DNA from 4 places in the Streptomyces sp. NPDC046925 genome. Region 4 is predicted to be linked to each of the others. Evidence: riboswitches for the same ligand, from Rfam matches in the RefSeq annotation. Region 4 holds a riboswitch; each other region holds the start of a gene.

Region 1 (5,176 bases), on a different contig from region 4:
GAGGTGGCCGCCGGCTGTTCTGGACACCCGGTCGGCGCGCAGGCCGGATACGGCTTCCGTGTGTGGGGTCATGTCGTCTTCCGGGTGCGGTAGAGGACCAGGACGAACGCCGGGACGCCGATCAGGGACGTCACCACGCCCACCGGCACCTCCTGCGGGTCGAGGACCGTACGGGCCAGCGTGTCCACCCACACCAGGAACACCGCGCCCGCGAGCGCCGTGACCGGGAGCAGCCGTCCGTGCCCCGAGCCGACCAGGGCGCGGGCCGCGTGCGGCAGGACGAGGCCGACGAAGCCGATGGCGCCCGCGCTGCTGACCAGGGCCGCCGTGAGCAGGGCCGTGACGGAGAGCAGCAGGAGGCGGGTGCGGGCGACGTGGACGCCCAGTGTCGCCGCCGCGTCCTGGCCGAACACGAACGCGTCCAGGGTGCGGGCGTGCGCGAGGCAGACGGTGAGCGCGACGACGAGCACCGCCCCGCACAGCCAGACGTCCGTCCAGCCGACCCCGCTCAACGAGCCGAGCAGCCAGAACAGGACACTCCGCGTCGTCTCCGCGTCGCCCGCCGTGAGGATCACGAACGAGGTGAGCGCGGAGAAGAGCTGCATCGCCGCCACCCCGGAGAGGACCACCCGGTCGGCGCTACCGCCGAGGGTGTGGCTGAGCAGCAGGACGAGGGCGAAGGACACGACGGCCCCGACGAACGCGCCCGCCGAGACCGACACCACTCCCCCACCGACCCCGAGGACGACGATCGCGACCGCCCCCGTGGACGCCCCCGAGGAGACGCCGAGCACGAAGGGGTCGGCGAGCGGGTTGCGCAGGAGGGACTGGAGGACCGTTCCGCAGACCGCGAGGCCCGCGCCGCAGACCGCCGCGAGGAGCGTGCGCGGCATGCGGAGGTTCCAGACGATGCCGTCCCGGATGGGCGTCAGCGTCGCCTCGCCCCAGCCGAGATGGGCGGCCACCGCCGACCACACGTCCGGTACGGAGATGTCGGCGGGGCCGATGGTGACGGCCACCGCCACGGAGAGGGCGAGGGCGGCGAGGCCCGTCGTCCAGAGCAGGGCGGAACGTATGCCGCCGAAGGCGGCTGCCCTCACTTGGCGAGCCCGAACTCGCGCAAGGCGTCGGCGACTTGCTCCACGCCGTCCACCGTGCGGATGGTCGGGTTCATGGCCTGGCCGCTCAGCAGGACGTACCGCTTCTTCTTCACGGCGGTCAGGTTCTTGGTGGCCGGGTTGGACTCCAGGAACTCGATCTTCTTCTTCGCGCTCTCGGCGGTCTGCGACTTGCGGGTCAGGTCGCCGATGACCAGGACGTCGGGGTCGCGGTCCGCCACGGTCTCCCAGTTGATCTGGGGCCACTCCTCGCGGGTGTCGTCGAAGACGTTCTTCACGCCGAGTTCGCGGGTGATGATGCCGGGCGCTCCGCAGCAGCCCGCGATGTAGGGGGCGTCGGAGTTGGCGAACCAGTAGAGGACCGAGGTGTCGGACGCGTCAGCCTTCTTGATGGTCTTCGCGGCCTTCGCCACCCGCGCCTTGAGGTCCGCGATCAGGCGTTCGCCGCGCTTCTCGACCCCGAACGCCTCGGCCAGGTCCCGCACCTCGCCGTAGACCGTGTCCATGGTCAGCGTCTTGACGCGCTTGCCGTCGCCGTCGCCGCTGTTGTCCTTGCCCGCGCAGTCGGACGGCGAGACATAGGCGGGTACGCCGAGTTCGGCGAACTTGGCGCGGTCGGCGACGCCGCCCTTGCTGACCGTCGCCGTGAAGGACGCGGTGACGAAGTCGGGCTCCTTGGCGAGGACCTTCTCGAAGGAGGGGTAGCTGTCGGCGATCCGCTCGACCTTGGCGTTGTCCTTCTCCAGGCCCTTGAGCACCGGGTCCGTCCAGGTACCGGTGCCAACCATACGGTCCGCGAGGCCCAGCGAGAGCAGGATCTCGGTGGAGCCCTGGTCGAGGGAGACCGCGCGCTGCGGCGGCGCCTTGATCTCCGCCTTCTTGCCGCAGGAGGTCAGAGTCAGCGGGTAGCCGTCGGTCTTCTTGCCCCCGCCGGAAGTGGCGGAGGAGTCCGACGAGCCGCCGCAGGCGGTCAGAGTGAGGGCCAAGGCCGCGCTGAGGAAAGCAGGGACGGATATACGTACACGACGGGCTGTGGAGGACACACGATCCCTTGAGTCTCATGGCTCATACGCGGAGCCTGGCCTGCTTCATCACCTGTGCCGCTCGGTGCGCGGCGCAGGCGCCAGCAGGTCTTCGGACTCGGGGATCGGCCGGACGGGGCGCCTTCCCGGGCGTCCGTGGACGCCCAGTGGCCGTGGCCCCGCCCGTTCCCCCTCACCGCTGCGCGTCAGTTCCGGATTCGCACCGGATTCCCTGGCCCTGGTGTGGGTTGACTGGCGCTCGCAAGCTATCACGCGAGGTCAGGACCTCTGGTCGGCCCTCGGTGCGCCGCGGTAGGTGCCGAAGGACCACTTGTTGCCCTCGGGGTCGGCGATCGCGAACTCCCGGCTGCCGTACGGCTTGTCCTCGATCTCCCGGGTGATCTCGACCCCGGCGTCGCTGAGCCGCCGGTAGAGGTCGTCCACATGGTCGGTGACGACGTACGTGCCGAAGGTGCCCGGCTTCAGGCACCAGTCCCCGGCCCCGTCGTCGTACGAGCCGAGCATGATCGCGCCGCCCTCGGGCCAGTCGAGCTCGGCGTGGGCCACGCTGTCGCCGTCCTGGTAGACGGCGGTGCGCAGAAAGCCGACCGTGCCGACCAGGAAGTCGATCAGGGCGGGGGCGTCGTGCGCCTGGAGGGTCGGCCAGACGCTGGGGGCGCGACCGGCGGGGGTGGACCGGGGCTGCTGGTCCTGCTTCTCGGTGGTGTCCATGTCGCTGGTGTTCATGTCGGTGGTGTTCACGTCGCTGGTGTTCATGTCGGTGGTGTTCATGGCTCCTACTCTTCGCCCCCGCCATGGCTCCCGGCTTGGATATTCCGGCACTCTTCGGCCAGCCAGCCGCTGGGGCTCGCGCCGGTGTACTGCCGGAAGTCCCGTACCAGGTGGGAGTGGTCGTAATAGCCGCAGTCGGCGGCGACACCGGCCAGGTCGGGGGCGGCGCCCGCCGCGACGGAGCGTACGACGGCGTTGCGTGCACGCTGGAAGCGCATCAGGCGGCCCGCCTGCTTGGGGCTCAGGCCCGTCTCGGCGCGGAAGAGCGTGGTCAGGCGGCGTTCGCTGAGCGCGACGTGCCGGGAGAGGCCGCGCAGGGTGCCGACGCCCTGGTGCCGGGCCAGCCAGGCCCAGGCCTCGGCGACCTCCGGGCGTACGGCTCCCCCGGCGTCCGCGTCCGCCGCGCGCTGCCGCAAATAGGCGGACAGGGAGGTGAACCGCTGCTCCCAGCCGCTCTGCTCGCACAGCAGCTCCCGTACGTCGGCGGCGCGGCGCCCCATCACGTCCGCGCCGGGCGTGACCAGGTCGGCCGCCAGCTCCGCCGCGGGTACGCCGAACAGGGCGCGGGCGGCGAGCGGGTGCACGGCGAGCTGGATGCCCGCCTCGTGCTCGGGCCGTACGACGTACGCCGGGGACTGGTGCAGGCCGCCCACGACGATGTCCGTGCGCATGGCGTCGGGGCCGGTCGCCTGCCGGGGGCTGTGGCCGGTGGCGACGGGGCCGTCGAGGGAGAAGATCAGCGTGAGATAGGGGGACGGCAGGCCGCGGTGCAGACCGGGCTGCTCGCCCGCCGTGCGGTAACCGACGGCGGACACCACCATGCCGTCGAGCCGCGGAGCGGCCCGTACGAACTCCGGGGAGACGCTCTCCATGCCTTCCAGTATGCGATGCGCGTCGCTGCCGAGCAGGGCCGGAGAGCGTCGCTCCGGAGCAGGGCCGAAAGGCGTGCGGGCGTCTGACGCTGCTACCCGCGCGCAGGCGTCCCATGCCCGTTCCGTCCGGTGATGTCGATCATGGGAATCCGCCGCTCGGCCCCATACGATGACCCGCCGCTCCGGACGGGGCGCAGACCGCTCTCAGGGGGCACAGAACCATGGCATCAATGGCAAAGGGCAAGCTTGCCGTACTCGGCACGGCGGGCGCGCTCACCGCGGCCGTCATCGCGGGGACGGCGCTCTGGCCGAGCACGGACGCGACGGCCGCCGACGCCTCCGCGAAGACCGCCGCGAAGAGCGCCGGGGCCGCGGCCGAGCTGAAGCACTGGCCCGCACCGGTCGCGAAGAAGCTGGGCAAGGTCATCGCGGAGAACGGCGGCAAGGGCGCGTACGCCGTCTTCGACGCGGACAACACGACGTACCGCAACGACCTGGAGGAGTCCCTCCTGCCCTTCCTGGAGATGAAGGGGGTACTGACCCGCAAGTCGATGGACCCGTCGCTGAAGATCATTCCGTTCAAGGACACGGCGACGCACAAGGAGAGCCTCTACAGCTACTACAACCGGCTTTGCGAGGTCGACGACCAGGTCTGCTATCCGTGGGCCGCGCAGATCTTCTCCGGTTTCACGCTGAAGGAACTCAAGGGGTACGTCGACGAGCTCCTCGCCTACAAGAAGCCCATCCCCGCCGAGTACTACGAGGACGGGAAGCTGACGAAGACCGAGGTGAAGAAGCCCGAGTTCTTCACCGGCATGCAGGAGCTCTACAAGTCCCTGCGGGGGCACGGCATCGAGGTGTACGTCGTCAGCGCGGCCAGCGAGGACCTGGTCCGGATGGTCCTCGCAGACCCCAAGTACGGCTACGACGTGAAGCCCGAGAACGTCATCGGCGTCGGCCTCCAGCTCAAGGACCGCAAGACCGGCGAGGTCACCAGCTCCCGCAAGGAGATCGCGGAGGGCCGCTTCGACGAGAAGAAGCTGGCCAAGCGCGAGCTGACGCCGAACCTGTGGGCCCCGCTCACCTGGTACCAGGGCAAGCCCGCGGCCATCAACACGTACATCGACGAGTGGAAGAAGCCCGTCCTGGTCGCGGGCGACACCCCGGCGAGCGACGGCCCGATGCTGTTCCACTCCGCCGACGTGGAGCACGGCGGTGCGCGGGTCTGGGTCAACCGCAAGGACGCGTACATGAAGCAGCTGGACGGGATGAAGCAGAAGAACGCCGACCGGCAGCGTGAGCTCGGCCAGAAGGTGACCGCGGACAAGCGGTGGCTGACGGTGACACCGGACCAGATCGGCTAGACCGGCCA
Region 2 (5,176 bases), on a different contig from region 4:
CGTCGAAGGGGTTGCGCCGCCGCCGGTGCGGAAGCGCGAGCAGAGCGGCCTGCCGCACGTCCTCGGCCAGTACGTCCTCGCGCCCGGCCCAGGCGGCGAGCGCCGTCGCCGTACGCGCCATCACGATGTCGGCCCGCATCCCGTCGACCTCGAAGGCCGCGCAGGTCGCGGCGATCTGCCGCAACGCGCCGTCGCCGAGCCGCACCCGGGGCAGCAGCGCGCGTGCCGCGACGATCCGCTCCCGCAGCGCGGTCTCGTCCTCGTGCCACCGCGCGGCGAACCCCTCCGCGTCGTCGTCGTACGCGAGCCGCCGCCGTACGACCTCGACCCGCTGGTCGGTCTCGCGCGACGCGGCGACCTCGACGGTGAGGCCGAACCGGTCGAGCAACTGCGGGCGCAGCTCGCCCTCTTCGGGGTTCATGGTGCCTACGAGCAGGAACCGCGCGGCGTGCCGCACGGACACGCCCTCGCGCTCGACGTACGAGGCGCCCATGGCGGCGGCGTCGAGCAGCAGGTCGACCAAGTGGTCGTGCAGCAGGTTGACTTCGTCGACGTAGAGGATGCCGCGGTGGGCGTCGGCGAGCAGCCCCGGCTCGAAGGCCTTCACGCCCTCGGCGAGCGCCCGCTCGATGTCCAGGGCTCCGACGAGGCGGTCCTCGGAGGCGCCGACGGGCAGTTCGACCATGCGGGCGTCCCGCACCGATGCCCCGCCCGCCTCGTGCGGACCGTCGGGGCAGGCGGGGTCCGGGGCGGCCGGGTCGCAGGAGAAGCGGCATCCGGCGACGACGGGCACCTGCGGAAGGAGCGCGGAGAGCGCCCGCACGGCGGTGGACTTGGCGGTGCCCTTCTCGCCGCGGACGAGCACACCGCCGACGGCGGGCGAGACGGCGTTGAGCAGCAGGGCGAGCCGCAGGTCGTCCTGTCCGACGAGAGCGGTGAACGGATAGGGGGTGCTCACAAGGCCTCCAGTACGTGGTTCCGGGCGGGGCAGCGGGCAGCGGATCTCGCCCGCCCCGCTCCGCCGGTCATGAGGGCGCCCCGGGTGCGATGAAGGGGAGGCCGGAGGGGGCGCCGGTCTCGATCAGGCGCAGCAGCGCGTCGGTGTCCGCGTGGTGCTCGATCAGGTCGCCGAGCAGGTCGAGCTGCTCCTCGCGCAGCGCGCCGAAGCTGGTGTCGGGCGCGGGCACGAAGCGGCGGCCCGCGGCGCGGGCGACCTCGGCCAGGAAGCGGCGCCGGAACGCGTCGCTCTCCAGGGAGCCGTGCCAGTGCGTGCCCCACACCTCGCCCACCCGGCAGCCGTCCAGGAAGGGCTCTCCGCCCAGGACTTCGGCGACGCCGTGATGGATCTCGTACCCCTCGACGGGTTCGCCGAGGGCCTCGCCGACCGGCCTGGCGAGGGTCTTCTCCCGCTCGAAGCGCACGCGCACGGGCAGCAGACCGAGCCCGTCCACCGCGCCCTCGCGTGACTCCACCTCGTCCTCGATGTGCTCGCCGAGCACCTGGAAGCCGCCGCAGATCCCGAGCACGGGGCGCCCCTCTGCGGCGCGCCGCGCGATGGCGTCCGCGAGGCCCCGCTCGCGCAGCCACTCCAAGGCGCGGACGGTGCCGCGCGTGCCGGGTACGACCACGAGATCGGCGTCGACGAGTTCCTCGGCGCGGTCCACGAACCGCACGACGACACCGGGTTCGGCGGCCAGCGCGTCCACGTCCGTGAAGTTCGACATCAGCGGCACGGCACAGACCGCGACCCGCAGCACGTCCTCGCCGACCGGGGGAGCGACGACGGACTCCCGTACGGCACCCCGCAGGGACACCCGCAGGCCGTCCTCCTCGTCGATGCCGAGGCCGTGCTGGAACGGCAGCACGCCGAACGTGCGCCGCCCGGTGAGGTCCTTGAGCATGTCGAGCCCGGGTTCGAGCAGCGAGACGTCGCCCCGGAACTTGTTGACGAGATACCCCGCGACCAGCTCCTGGTCCTCGGCGCTCAGCAGCGCTGTGGTCCCGAAGAAGGACGCGAAGACGCCCCCGCGGTCGATGTCGCCGACGACCAGGACGGGGAAGCGGGCGGCCCGCGCGATGCCCATGTTCACGATGTCCGTGCGCCGCAGATTGATCTCGGCGGGACTGCCCGCGCCTTCGCAGATCACGGCGTCATAGCTGCCCCGGAGTTCTTCGAGGCATCCCACGACGGTGGAGAGCAACTGCTCCTGGCGCCCCCCGTGCAGCCCTTTCCCGGGGGACGACCCCCCAGACCCCCCGAAGAACCCGCGCGCGCTCATCTCGCCCACGGGCTTGCCCATGAGGACGACCTGGCTGCTGCGGTCGCTGCCCGGCTTGAGCAGTACGGGGTTCATCAGCGCGCTCGGCTCGACCCGGGCGGCCTGCGCCTGCATGGCCTGGGCCCGCCCGATCTCCGCGCCCTCGCGCGTGACGAAGGAGTTGAGCGACATGTTCTGCGCCTTGAACGGCGCGACGGAGACCCCTTTACGGGCCAGCCACCGGCAGATCCCGGCGGTGATCACGCTCTTGCCGGCATCCGACGTGGTGCCGGCGACGAGCAGCCCACCCCTCATCACGCCCCGCCCTTCCGTATGGTGCTCACCGCTGCCGCGACGCCCAGGGCAAGGAGCCCCACCCGGCGCGACAGCTTCACGGCCCGTTCGATGTCGGCGACTTCGACGCCGCGCCCGTCCCCGTTCAGGACGGGCCGGTGCTCGACCCGGCCTCCGTACGAGAGGCTCCCCCCGAGCCTTACCCCCAACGCCCCCGCGAAGGCGGCCTCCACGGGCCCCGCATTGGGGCTCGGATGCTTGGCGGCGTCCGCACGCCAGGCCCGCACGGCGCCCCGCGGCGCATCCCCGGCGGCAGCGGCGAGGACGGCGGTGAGCCGGGCACCCGGCCACCCCAGGACGTCGTCGAGGCGCGCGGAGGCCCATCCGTAGCGCCGGTACTTCACGGACTTGTGCCCGACCATGGCGTCGAGCGTGTTCACTGCCCGGAAGCCGACGAGCCCCGGCACCCCGCCGAGCGCGCCCCACACCAGGGCGCCGACCACCGCGTCGGAGGTGTTCTCGGCGACGGACTCGACCACGGCCCGCGCGATGCCGTCGGCGTCGAGGGCCTGCGGATCCCGCCCGCACAGATGCGGCAGGCGCTCCCTGGCGACCTCGACGTCTCCGGCGGCGAGCGCCCCGCCGATGGCCCGCGCCTCGCGTCCAAGGGAGGTCCCGCCGACCACGGCCCAGGTGGCGGCGGCGGTCAGCGCGACGGAGGCGGCGCGTGAGTCGCGTACGAGAGAAGAGGCCAGGGCGGCGGCACCGGCCGCGCCCCCGGCGCACACCACGGCATGCAGGGCGCCCCACCCGCGGTGGTCACGCCACAGCACACGCTCGACGGCACCCGCGGCCCGACCGAACACGGCGACCGGATGCCCGCGGCGGGGATCGCCGAGGAACAGATCACCGAGGAGGCCGGCGGCGGCGCCGTACGCGAAGTCGCGATCGGCACTCATGGCTTCAGCCGGCCGGTACGAGGAAGGGAGCGAGGAGCCCGACCCGGACGGGCAGGGGCACAGAAACCGGCAACGGGCGGCCGCGCATGGCGATATGTCCTCACTCAGGGTGTCCGCGCCCTGATTCGACGAGATCGGCGGCGAGAGTTCCTGGCTTTCGGGGGACCGGCTGAGCAGTTCCTCGATGACAGTGGCGGGACCGCGCCGGATTCGCACCGGCTTCCTCTTCTGCCGCCGTAATGGCTCGGGGAAGTCCACCACGCCCGCGTACGCCCGTCAACTTGCCGTTGACCTGGGACGGGAGAGTGTGCCGAGGCCCACAGCCGGGCCCACCGCCGGGCTCGCGGCCGGGCCCACGCACGAAGGCGGGGTGCGGGTCGCCGAAGCGTCCCGCACCCCGCCCGGAGCTGCGATCGTCAGGCGACGATCAGATAGATCCCGTACGCCACTGCCGCCGCGCAGAGCGCGAAGCAGGCGTACGCTCCCGCGCGCGCCGTCGCGGGGGAGCCGCCCGTGGCGGCGGTCGCGCCGGATGTCGCCGCCTCGTGCTTGGAGAGGCCGACGATGCCGAGGGTGAACAGACCCACCAGGGCCACCGTCACCGCGAGGCTGACTCCGAAGACGGAGCCGAGAGCTGCCCAGTCGATGTTCATGCTGAGTCCTTACACCGTGGCGGGCCGGGCGGGGTCCGCCACGGTGCCGGTCGGGGCCGGGGCCGGGATGGTGGTCTTGACGTGGTCGACGTCCGAGGTCGTCACGGCCGAGCCGGTGGGCGGCGGCGTGACGGCGGCCATCGCGGTGGTCACGACACCGGCGGGCTCGGCGGCAGGGGCGCCGCCGATCTCGTCGTCGGCGACGTTCGTGTGGTCGACGGCGTTGCGCCGGGACAGCGTCCAGATGACGGCGGAGCCGATCACCAGAAGCGCCGCGGTCGCCCCGACGCCCCAGGGGCCCTGCTTTGTGAGGAACTCGGCGCCCGCACCGACCAGACCGGCGGCGGGGAGCGTGAGGCCCCAGGCGACGAACATGCGGGTCGCCGTGGACCAGCGGACCACACCGCCCTTGCGGCCGAGGCCCGCGCCCATCACGGCGCCCGAGCAGACCTGGGTGGTGGAGAGCGAGAAGCCGATGTGCGAGGAGGCGAGGATCGCGGTCGCGGCGCTGGTCTGGGCGGCGAAGCCCTGCTGCGGCGCGAGGTCGGTGAGGCCCTTGCCCATGGTGCGGATGATGCGCCAGCCGCCGAGGTAGGTGCCGAGCGCGATGGCGACACCGGCCGAGACGATGACCCACATCGGGGGGTTGGCGCCGGGGTTCAGGACGCCGCCGGTGATCAGGGCGAGCGTGATGATGCCCATGGTCTTCTGCGCGTCGTTCGTGCCGTGGGCCAGCGAGACGAGGCCCGCGGAGGCGATCTGACCGGCGCGGTAGCCCTTGGCGGTCGCCTTGGTGTCGGTGTTGCGCCCGATGCGGTACGTCAGGCGCGTGGCCAGCGTCGCGGCGATGCCGGCCACCAGGGGCGCGGCGATCGCGGGGATCAGGATCTTGGTGACGACGGTGCCGCCGTCGATCGACGACCAGCCCATCGACATGACCGCGGCGCCGATGAGGCCGCCGAAGAGTGCGTGGGAGGAGCTGGAGGGCAGGCCCACCAGCCAGGTCAACAGA
Region 3 (5,176 bases), on a different contig from region 4:
CTCGTACTGATGCACAGTGCGTTCGCTCTCTTGATAGGGCATGGAACAGTCAGGTGTCGCGAGGTCGTTCATGTCGTGTCAGCGGCGGGCCGCGGCCACGGCGGCGGCGAGAGCCCCCGGGCTGCCGGGGACGGTCGCCGGGGTGTCCCGTTTCTCGCCGTGTACGTGAGAGATCTCGTACCCCTCGGGGGTGGCGACGACGTCGATCCACTCTCCGTGGGGATGGCCGCACCGGCGTGCGCATCCCGACCAGTACACGGGCAGCGCCCCCACCGGGCCGAGGGCGGCCGTCGCGGTGGCGCGTACGTCGTCCAGGGACTTGGCGCAGCCGGGCCTGCCGATGCAGGCTCCCACGCCGGTCCAGGGCGATGCGGACGCGGTGACGAGCCCGGCGGTCCGCAGGTTCTCCAGGAGTTCCGCGGCCTTCGAGCGCTCGACTCCCGGCAGGACGATCCCGCGCCAGGGCGTCAGGCGCAACTCGCCGTTGCCGTGGTCGCGTGCGGTGTCGGTCAGTGTCCGCCACTGGGTCGCGCCGACGCGTCCCAGCGGCAGGCCCAGGGAGAGCGCGTCCGTCCCGTGCGGCCCCGGCACGACGCCGAGGTCGGGACCGCCGACGTCCCGGGGGAGCGGGGCGGCGGCGAGGGCGTGGCCGAACTCGGCCTGCCGCAACCGGCGTACGACCGCGTCGAGGAGAGGGCCGGTGCCGCCGGGCAGATCCGTCACCCGCCAGGCGCCCGTGCCGGCCGCCTGGTCCAGGAAGGCCTCGGCGGCGATGAGGGCGGCCCGCGGCGCCTGCGCGGAACGTACGAGTACGGCATCCCGCGCCGGGCCGATCCGCAGCAGTGCTTCGTCGTCGCCCCGCGCCGTCAGGGTCACGTCCCCGCCGAGAGCGCCCACGTCACCGCGGCCGTCGTCGAGCGCGAACAGGAACCGGCCGGACAAATCGGCGGCCTGGTCGCTGGCGCACAGCAGTTCGTCCAGGGCGGACAGCCACGCGCGGATGTCCCGCTCTCCCCGGCCGTCGAGACCCGAGAGCGGCGAAGCCACCACATTGCGGGCACGCTCGTGGCGTTCGGAGGGCAACAGCCCCGCACCGGCGAGGACATGAGCCAGTTCGCCGCCGCAGTCCGCACCGAGGCCGCGCAGCTGGACGTTGCCGCGCGATGTGAGATGCAACTCGTCGTCTCCGAGGCGCTCCGCCAGCTCCCGCAGCACATCGGCCTGCCCCGCGTTCAGGACCCCGCTCGGAATACGGACGCGCGCCAAAGCCCCGTCGTCCGCCCGGTGCAGCCGAAGCGTCCCGGGGCAGGCGTCACCGCGGCTGCGGGCAGACTCGTCTCCCGGAACCGCAGGCGAGGGGACCGATGGGGGCATGGCGGCGAGCATACCGACCTATCGCAGCAGGTCCGCCTGCCCCCCGGTAGTTGATCGGCCCTTAGTATTTCTAGCGACGGGCCGGCCGGCCCGTCGTCGCCACAGACGGCGACAAGGGGAGGAAGCCCGGTGAGATTCCGGCGCGGTCCCGCCACTGTGAGCCCGGCCCTGGTGCCGGGTGAGTCAGGAACTCCCTTCCCCGAGCTCTCGTCCGCTCGAGCAGGGGAGACGCCATCGACACCACCCGGGGCGTGGACACCCCGAGGAAGGCACGACGCCGCATGATCCTGCTCCTGTCGACGTCCGACACCGACCTGCTCAGCGCCCGCGCCGCAAGCGGCCCGGTCGCCTACCGCTACGCGAACCCCTCCCGGCTCGCGCTCGAGGACCTTCCGCAGCTCCTGGACGGCGCCGATCTGGTCGTCGTACGTCTCCTGGGCGGCGTACGCGCCTGGCAGGACGGCCTCGACCAAGTCATCGCCACCGGGCGCCCCGTGGTCGTCCTCACCGGCGAACAGGCCCCCGACGCCCAGCTGATGGCCGCCTCGACCGTCCCCATCGGCCTTGCGGCGGAGGCCCACGCCTATCTGGCCCACGGCGGCCCGGACAACCTGGAGCAGCTGGCCCGGTTCCTCTCCGACACCGTGCTGCTCACCGGCCACGGCTTCGAACCGCCCGCCGCCGCGCCCGCCTGGGGCCCGCTGGAGCGCACCGCCCGCCAGGTCGAGGGACCGACCGTCGCGGTGCTCTACTACCGCGCCCACCACATGAGCGGCAACACCGCCTTCATCGACGCCCTGTGCGGCGCGATAGAGGACGCCGGTGCCCGCCCGATGCCGCTGTACGTCGCCTCGCTGCGTACCCCCGAGGCCGAACTCATCGAGGAACTGCGCTCCGCCGACGCGATCGTGACCACGGTCCTCGCGGCGGGCGGCACGCGGCCCGCGGAAGCCTCCGCGGGCGGCGACGACGAGTCCTGGGACGCCGGAGCCCTCAGCGGTCTCGACGTCCCCATCCTCCAGGCGCTCTGCCTCACCAGCTCGCGGACCGCCTGGGAGGACAACGACGAGGGCGTATCGCCGCTGGACGCGGCCACCCAGATCGCCGTCCCCGAGTTCGACGGCCGCCTGATCACGGTGCCGTTCTCGTTCAAGGAGATCGACGAGGACGGTCTGCCCGCGTATGTCGCGGACGAGGAGCGCGCGGCTCGGGTGGCGGGTGTCGCCGTACGGCACGCGCGCCTTCGCCACATCCCGGCCGCCGACAAGCGCATCGCGCTCGTCCTGTCCGCGTACCCGACCAAGCACTCGCGGATCGGCAACGCGGTGGGCCTGGCCACCCCCGCCAGCGCCGTCGCCCTGCTGCGCCGCCTCCAGGAAGAGGGCTACGACTTCGGCACGGAGGAGGTGCCCGGCCTCGTCTCCGGTGACGGGGACGAGCTGATCTACGCGCTGATCGAGGCGGGCGGCCACGACCAGGAGTGGCTCACCGAGGAGCAGCTGGCCCGCAACCCCGTCCGTATCCCGGCGGCCGACTACCGCCGCTGGTTCGCGACGCTCCCCGCCGAGCTGCGCGAGTCCGTGGAGGAGCACTGGGGCCCCGCGCCCGGCGAGATGTTCGTCGACCGCTCCCGCAACCCGGAGGGCGACATCGTCCTTGCCGCCCTGCGCCGCGGCAACCTGCTCATCCTCATCCAGCCGCCGCGCGGCTTCGGCGAGAACCCCATCGCGATCTACCACGACCCCGATCTGCCGCCCTCGCACCACTACTTGGCCGCCTACCGCTGGATCGCCGCCTCCGCCGACGACAACGGCTTCGGCGCCGACGCGATGATCCACCTCGGCAAGCACGGCAACCTCGAATGGCTGCCCGGCAAGAACGCGGGCCTGTCCGCAGCCTGCGGCCCCGACGCGGCCCTGGGCGACCTGCCCCTGATCTACCCGTTCCTGGTCAACGACCCGGGAGAGGGCACGCAGGCCAAGCGGCGCGTGCACGCCACCCTCGTGGACCATCTCGTACCGCCGATGGCCCGCGCCGACAGCTACGGCGACATCGCCCGCCTGGAACAACTCCTGGACGAGCACGCCCAGATCGCCGCGATGGACCCGGCGAAGCTGCCCGCGATCCGCGCCCAGATCTGGACCCTGATCCAGGCCGCCAAGCTCGACCACGACCTGGGGCTCGAAGACCGCCCCGAGGACGAGGGCTTCGACGAGTTCATCATGCATCTCGACGGCTGGCTCTGTGAGATCAAGGACGTCCAGATCCGCGACGGCCTGCACGTCCTGGGCGGCGCCCCGGCCGGCGCCGACCGCGTCAACCTGGTCCTCGCCATCCTGCGCGCCCGCCAGATCTGGGGCGGCACCGCGTCACTTCCCGGCCTGCGCGAGGCGCTTGGCCTCGACGAGTCGGCGGCCACCCGCACCGACGCCGACCGGGTCGAGGAGCAGGCGCGCGCCCTGGTCCAGGCGATGGAGGACGCCCACTGGGCGCCGGAGGCCGTCGCCACGGTCGCGGCGGGCCACCCGCAGGCGGTCGCCGACATCCTCGACTTCGCCGTGCGCGAGGTCGTACCGCGCCTGGCTTCCACGACCGACGAACTGGACCACGCCGTCCACGCCCTGGAGGGTGGCTTCGTCCCCGCGGGACCCTCGGGCTCCCCGCTGCGCGGCCTGGTCAACGTCCTGCCGACCGGCCGCAACTTCTACTCCGTCGACCCCAAGGCGGTGCCGTCGAAACTCGCCTGGGAGACCGGCCAGGCCCTGGCCGACTCGCTCCTGGAGCGCTACCGCACCGACAACGGCGCCTGGCCGACCTCGGTGGGCCTGTCCCTGTGGGGTACGAGTGCCATGCGCACCGCCGGTGACGACATCGCCGAGGCCCTTGCGCTGCTCGGCATCCGCCCGGTCTGGGACGACGCCTCGCGGCGCGTCACGGGCCTGGAGGCGATCCCCGCGGAGGAGCTGGGCCGCCCGCGCATCGACGTCACCCTGCGCATCAGCGGCTTCTTCCGCGACGCCTTCCCGCACACCATCGGTCTCCTGGACGACGCGGTGCGCCTCGCCGCCTCGCTGGAGGAGCCCGACGAGGCGAACTACGTGCGCGCCCACGCGCAGGCCGACCTGGCGGCCCACGGCGACGAACGCCGCGCCACCACCCGCATCTTCGGCTCCCGTCCGGGCACGTACGGCGCGGGCCTGCTCCAGCTCATCGACTCCCGCGACTGGCGCACCGACGCCGATCTCGCCGAGGTCTACACGGTGTGGGGCGGCTATGCCTACGGCCGTGAGCTGGACGGGCGTCCGGCGCGCGAGGAGATGGAGAGCGCGTACAAGCGCATCGAGGTCGCGGCGAAGAACACCGACACCCGCGAGCACGACATCGCCGACTCGGACGACTACTTCCAGTACCACGGCGGCATGGTGGCCACCGTCCGCGCGCTCAAGGGCAGCGCCCCAGAGGCGTACATCGGTGACTCCACCCGTCCCGAGACGGTCCGCACGCGCACCCTGGTCGAGGAGACGTCCCGCGTCTTCCGCGCGCGCGTGGTCAACCCGAAGTGGATCGAGGCGATGCGCCGCCACGGCTACAAGGGCGCCTTCGAGCTCGCCGCCACGGTCGACTACCTCTTCGGCTACGACGCGACGACGGGCGTGGTCGCCGACTGGATGTACGACAAGCTCACCGAGACGTACGTCCTGGACCCGACCAACCGTGAATTCCTCAAGGAGGCCAACCCCTGGGCGCTGCACGGCATCGCCGAGCGGCTCCTGGAGGCCGAGTCCCGCGGCATGTGGGCCAA
Region 4 (5,176 bases):
CGCAAGCCGATGGTGATGGCTTATCTCTGGCTCGGCGGCCTCCAGGAGACGCTGGTCGGCACCCTCATGGAGTAGAAGTCACACCGGGGCCCCGGCAAAGTCGTTGTATGGGGCAGCTGTTACCCCTCGTTCGCTCAGCGGACGCTCAAATCCGGATAACGATCGTGTCACCCCGCCGCCCCCGTTTGGTCCGGCGGGGGACTTTTGTCCGGTTCTTCTCGTGTCATGGGCCACACGCGCCCCGGCCGATCACTATGGCGACCGTGATAAATCTTCACGACCACTCGGTGACGCCACCCATGTCACCGGTGGTGCTCGGGCCGGCAGACCGCCGGTAGCACTCCATCCATATCCGGGGGGATCAGGACCTGATCCGTGGCCATACGCAGACGCGGGCACGGATCTAGCGTGGAGAAAGGCGTCACCATGACCTCAGTGCAGGTCGAAGAGCATCACGACGGCAATGAGGCCGACGGAGCGGGCGGCTCGTCCGGTTCGTCAGGCGAGGGCTATCAGCGCGGGCTCGGGGCCCGGCAGATCCAGATGATCGCGATCGGCGGTGCCATCGGCACCGGCCTGTTCCTCGGCGCGGGCAAGGCCATTCACAAGGCCGGTCCGAGCCTCATCCTGGCGTACGCCATCGCCGGCCTCGTCATCTTCTTCATCATGCGGGCCCTGGGCGAGCTGCTCATGTACCGCGCCGTGTCGGGCTCCTTCTCGGAGTACGCGCGCGAATTCATCGGCCCCTTCTTCGGGTACGTGACCGGCTGGACGTACTGGCTCTTCTGGGTCGTCACCGGCATCACGGAAGTCACGGCAGCGGCCCAGTACATGCAGTACTGGACCCATGACGCCATCCCCCAATGGGGTTACGCGCTGATCTTCACGGTCATCCTGTACGGCGCCAACCTGATCTCCGTGAAGCTCTTCGGCGAGCTCGAGTTCTGGTTCTCGATGGTCAAGGTCACCGCGATCATCGGCATGATCCTGATCTGCGCCGGCATCCTCACCATCGGCTTCTCCGACGCCGGTGACACCGCCTCCGTGACCCACCTGTGGGACCAGGGCGGCTTCTTCCCGAACGGCATCGGCTCCACGCTGATGACGCTCCAGATCGTGATGTTCGCCTTCCTCGCCGTCGAGCTGGTCGGCGTCACCGCGGGCGAGTCCAAGGACCCCAAGACCGTCCTGCCCAAGGCCATCAACACCGTGCCGTGGCGCATCGCCGTCTTCTACGTCGGCGCGCTCATCATGATCCTCTCGGTCGTGCCGTGGACGGAGTTCGTGCCGGGCGTCTCGCCGTTCGTCGCCGCCTTCGACAAGATGGGCCTCGGCGTCGGCGCCGCGATCGTCAACTTCGTCGTCCTGACGGCCGCGCTCTCCTCCTGCAACTCCGGCATGTACTCCACCGGCCGCATGCTGCGTGACCTGGCGCTCAACGGCCAGGGACCGGCGTTCTTCACCAAGCTCACGAAGAACGGCCTGCCGCTCGTGGGCACCACCTTCTCCGCCGCGCTGATGCTGGTCGGCGTCTGGATCAACTACCAGTGGCCGGGCGAGGCGTTCAACTACGTCGTCTCCTTCGCGACCATCTCCGGCATGTGGGCCTGGATCATGATCCTGGTCTGCCAGATCAAGTACCGCCGCAAGGCCGACCGCGGCGAGCTCCCGCAGTCCACCTTCCGGGCGCCGGGCGCTCCGTACACGAGCTGGTTCGCGCTCGCCTTCATCGCGATGGTCATCGTGATGATGGGCATCGACAAGGACGCGCGGATCTCGCTCTACGCGGCTCCGGTGTGGGCGCTGATCCTCGGCATCGGCTACCTGGCCATGCAGCGCAAGAACAAGGCGTCGGCGGGCGGCGGCCAGTCGGGCCCGAAGGACGCGGTCAAGTCCTGACCGACGGGTTCTGACCGACGGGGCCCGCCCGACGGGTCCCGATCACCGTCTGATCACCGCTGATCCCAGCATGTGGGCCGGTTCGTACCACTCTTCGGTACGGGCCGGCCCTTCTGCTTATCCTGGCTGCCATGCTGACCCTCACCCAGGCCCTCCACGACCAGATCGTCGCGCACGCGCGCCAGGACCACCCCGACGAGGCCTGCGGTGTGGTCGCGGGCCCCGAGGGCACCGGCCGCCCGGAACGCTTCATCCCGATGCTGAACGCGGCCCGCTCGCCCACGTTCTACGAGTTCGACTCGACCGACCTGCTCAAGCTCTACCGCGAGATGGACGACCGCGACGAGGAGCCGGTGATCGTCTACCACTCGCACACGGCGACCGAGGCATACCCCTCGCGCACGGACATCTCGTACGCGAACGAGCCCGCCGCCCACTACGTCCTGGTCTCCACGGCCGACACCGACGACGCGGGCGAGTTCCAGTTCCGCTCCTTCCGGATCGTCGAGGGCGAGGTCACCGAAGAAGAGGTGAAGGTCGTCCAGGCATACTGAGCTCACCTTTCGGGCGGCAGGACCCAGGAAGCCGGTGCGAATCCGGCACGGTCCCGCCACTGTGACCCCTCCCCTCGCGGGCGGGGCAGTCAGGAACTGACCTGCCGCCTCTTTCTCCCACGACGCAGGGGACGCGGAAATCCCCTGGAGGAGGCAGCTCAGCCATGTCCCGCCCCATACGCGCGACCCTGCGCGTGCTCATAGCCGCGGCCCTGCTCACCCCGCTCGCCGCGTGCTCGTCCACCTCCGACGGCAGCACGTCCAAGCCGGAGTCCAAAGCCCCCGGCTTCCCGTACACGGTCACGAACTGCGGCGTGAAGACGACGTACGACGCCCCGCCGAAGCGTGCCGTGACGATGAACCAGCACGCGACGGAAGTCATGCTCGAACTGGGCCTGGAGGACCGCCTGGCCGGGACGGCGTACCTCGACGACAAGGTCCTGCCGAAGTACGCGAAGGCGTACGCGGACACCCCCGTCCTCGCCAAGGAGTACCCCTCGTACGAGAAGCTCCTGGCCGCGAACCCCGACTTCGTCTACGGCGGCTACGCGAGCGCCTTCCTCGCGGGCGAGGGCCGCAGCCGCGCGGCCCTGGCCAAGTCCGGCATCGAGAGCCGCCTGAACGTCGAGGGCTGCGCGAAGAAGGCCGTGACCATGGACGACGTCTACCGCGAGGTGCGGCAGGTCGGCTCCACCTTCGGGGTACGGGCGCGCGCCGACCAGTGGGTCAGTGGCGCCGAACGCGAACTGGCGGACGCGGCGAAGAAGACGCAGGACCGCGAGCCCGTCCCCGTCTTCGTCTACGACAGCGGCGACAAGAGCGCGTTCACGGCGGGCGGCCGGGGCATCGGCAACGACATCATCGAACGGGCCGGCGGCCGCAACGTCTTCGCCGACCTGGACAAGTCCTTCGGCGACGCGTCCTGGGAATCGGTCGTCGACCGCAACCCCGAGGTGATCGTCATCCTCGACTACGGCGGCACGACGGTGGCCCAGAAGAAGAAGCGCCTCCTCGACGACCCGGTCCTGGCAGACGTCCCCGCCATCAAACACAAGCGCTTCGCGACCCTGCCGCTGTCGGACGCGGTCACGGGGGTGAGAGCACCGACGGCGGTGAACAAGCTGGCGGACCAGCTGTGAACATCCAGCCCGTCCGGCGTTTGAGGACGAACTCGGCGAAGCCGGTGATGTACGGCAACCGGGACGGGGTCAACAGAAAGCTCCGTTACGGCGCGGTTGTCACAGGGCTGCTCGCGGCCCTCGCGGCAGCGGTCGTCGCGGGGCTTGCGCTGGGCTCCGTCCGCATCCCGGCGCCCCAGGTACTGGAGATCCTCACGGGGAGGGCGGAGCTCTCCCCGTTCCGCACCATCGTCCTGGACGTAAGACTCCCCAGGGTCCTGCTCGGCGCAGCCGTAGGCGCCGGGCTCGCAGTCATCGGCACGGTCCTCCAGGCCCTGGTGAGGAACCCCCTGGCCGACCCGTTCCTGCTCGGCGTCTCCTCCGGCGCCTCGGCCGGAGCCGTCGCCGTCATCGTCCTCGGCAGCGTCTTCGGCCTCGGCGCGGGACTCGCCACCACCGTCACCATCCCGGCCGCCGCCTTCGCGGGAGCCCTGCTCTCCCTGCTCGTCGTCTACACCCTGGCCAGATCGGGAGGCGGCGGCTTCGCCACCGGCCGACTGATCCTCGCCGGAGTGGCCGTCTCGTACATCCTCTCCGCCCTGACCAGCCTCATCCTGATCATGGCCGACAGCGCGGACCACCTGAAGGAAGTCCTGTACTGGACGCTGGGCGGCCTCGGCAGCGCCCGCTGGGACATGCTCGCCCTGCCCGGCACCGCCCTCATCGCGGGCACGGCGCTGCTCATCGCCCTGGCCCGCCCCCTCGACCTGCTCCTGGTCGGCGAGGAGGGCGCCACCGTCCTCGGCCTGGACACGGCCCGCTTCCGCGCCGCCGTCTTCGTCCTCGCCTCGCTCCTGACCGGCGTACTCGTCGCGTACAGCGGAGCCATCGGCTTCGTCGGCCTGATGGTCCCGCACGCCGCCCGGATGCTGGTCGGCGCCGCCCACCGGGCGCTCCTGCCGGTGGTGGCCCTGATGGGCGCGGTGTTCCTGGTGGCCGCCGACCTCGCCGCGCGCACGGTCGCGGCGCCGCAGGACATCCCGGTGGGTGTCCTGACCGCGCTGACGGGCGGCCCGTTCTTCCTGTGGATGCTGCGAAGGAACCGTACGGAGGCAACCGCATGAGCAACCCGGCGGCGATCCTGACCACCGAGTCCCTCACCTACCGCACGAGTGGGAAAACCCTCGTCGACGACGTCACCCTGCACGCCGCCAGGGGCGAGACCGTCGGCCTCGTCGGCCCCAACGGCAGCGGCAAGACCACCCTCCTGCGCTGCGTCTACGGCACCCTCACGCCCACCGGCGGCCGCGTACTCCTGGACGGCGACGATCTCGCGACCCGCTCGGCCAAGGACCGCGCCCGCCGTATCGCCACCGTCCCGCAGGACGGACACACCGGCTTCGAGCTCACCGTCCGGCAGATCGTCGCCATGGGCCGCTCCCCGCACAAACGCTTCTGGGAGGCGGACACCGCGCAGGACGCCGCCCTGGTCGACGGGGCGCTGGCACGCGTCCGCGCCGCGGACCTCGCACACCGGACCTTCGCCGGGCTCTCCGGCGGCGAGCGCCAGCGCGCCCTGGTGGCGAGGGCGCTGGTGCAGGAGCC

What was found. A riboswitch is a leader RNA that binds a small molecule or an ion and turns the genes downstream of it on or off. The one in region 4 is predicted to bind cobalamin.
Region 1: linked by a shared signal. The riboswitch ahead of ABZ906_RS15565 (ABC transporter substrate-binding protein) and the one ahead of ABZ906_RS29350 (ABC transporter substrate-binding protein) in region 4 are both predicted to bind cobalamin.
Region 2: linked by a shared signal. The riboswitch ahead of ABZ906_RS13510 (cobalamin biosynthesis protein) and the one ahead of ABZ906_RS29350 (ABC transporter substrate-binding protein) in region 4 are both predicted to bind cobalamin.
Region 3: linked by a shared signal. The riboswitch ahead of cobN (cobaltochelatase subunit CobN) and the one ahead of ABZ906_RS29350 (ABC transporter substrate-binding protein) in region 4 are both predicted to bind cobalamin.

Annotation. Positions count from the first base shown of each region.
Region 1 is NZ_JBEYWZ010000003.1:513,228-518,403, forward strand. Features, by position in the region: gene ABZ906_RS15555 (ABC transporter ATP-binding protein) at 1-72, opposite strand, end outside; gene ABZ906_RS15560 (iron chelate uptake ABC transporter family permease subunit) at 69-1,100, opposite strand; gene ABZ906_RS15565 (ABC transporter substrate-binding protein) at 1,097-2,161, opposite strand; cobalamin riboswitch at 2,226-2,412, opposite strand; gene ABZ906_RS15570 (VOC family protein) at 2,420-2,872, opposite strand; gene ABZ906_RS15575 (helix-turn-helix domain-containing protein) at 2,938-3,804, opposite strand; gene ABZ906_RS15580 (HAD family hydrolase) at 4,026-5,168, shown strand.
Region 2 is NZ_JBEYWZ010000003.1:62,346-67,521, reverse strand. Features, by position in the region: gene ABZ906_RS13520 (putative cobaltochelatase) at 1-958, opposite strand, end outside; gene ABZ906_RS13515 (cobyric acid synthase) at 1,026-2,573, opposite strand; gene ABZ906_RS13510 (cobalamin biosynthesis protein) at 2,573-3,511, opposite strand; cobalamin riboswitch at 3,635-3,776, opposite strand; gene ABZ906_RS13505 (hypothetical protein) at 3,928-4,164, opposite strand; gene ABZ906_RS13500 (inorganic phosphate transporter) at 4,174-5,176, opposite strand, start outside.
Region 3 is NZ_JBEYWZ010000010.1:195,018-200,193, reverse strand. Features, by position in the region: gene ABZ906_RS32935 (precorrin-8X methylmutase) at 1-15, opposite strand, end outside; gene ABZ906_RS32930 (precorrin-3B synthase) at 79-1,386, opposite strand; cobalamin riboswitch at 1,435-1,587, shown strand; gene cobN (cobaltochelatase subunit CobN) at 1,656-5,176, shown strand, end outside.
Region 4 is NZ_JBEYWZ010000008.1:158,986-164,161, forward strand. Features, by position in the region: gene ABZ906_RS29335 (DUF2017 domain-containing protein) at 1-75, shown strand, start outside; gene ABZ906_RS29340 (amino acid permease) at 427-1,899, shown strand; gene ABZ906_RS29345 (M67 family metallopeptidase) at 2,031-2,453, shown strand; cobalamin riboswitch at 2,417-2,573, shown strand; gene ABZ906_RS29350 (ABC transporter substrate-binding protein) at 2,618-3,592, shown strand; gene ABZ906_RS29355 (iron ABC transporter permease) at 3,640-4,695, shown strand; gene ABZ906_RS29360 (ABC transporter ATP-binding protein) at 4,692-5,176, shown strand, end outside.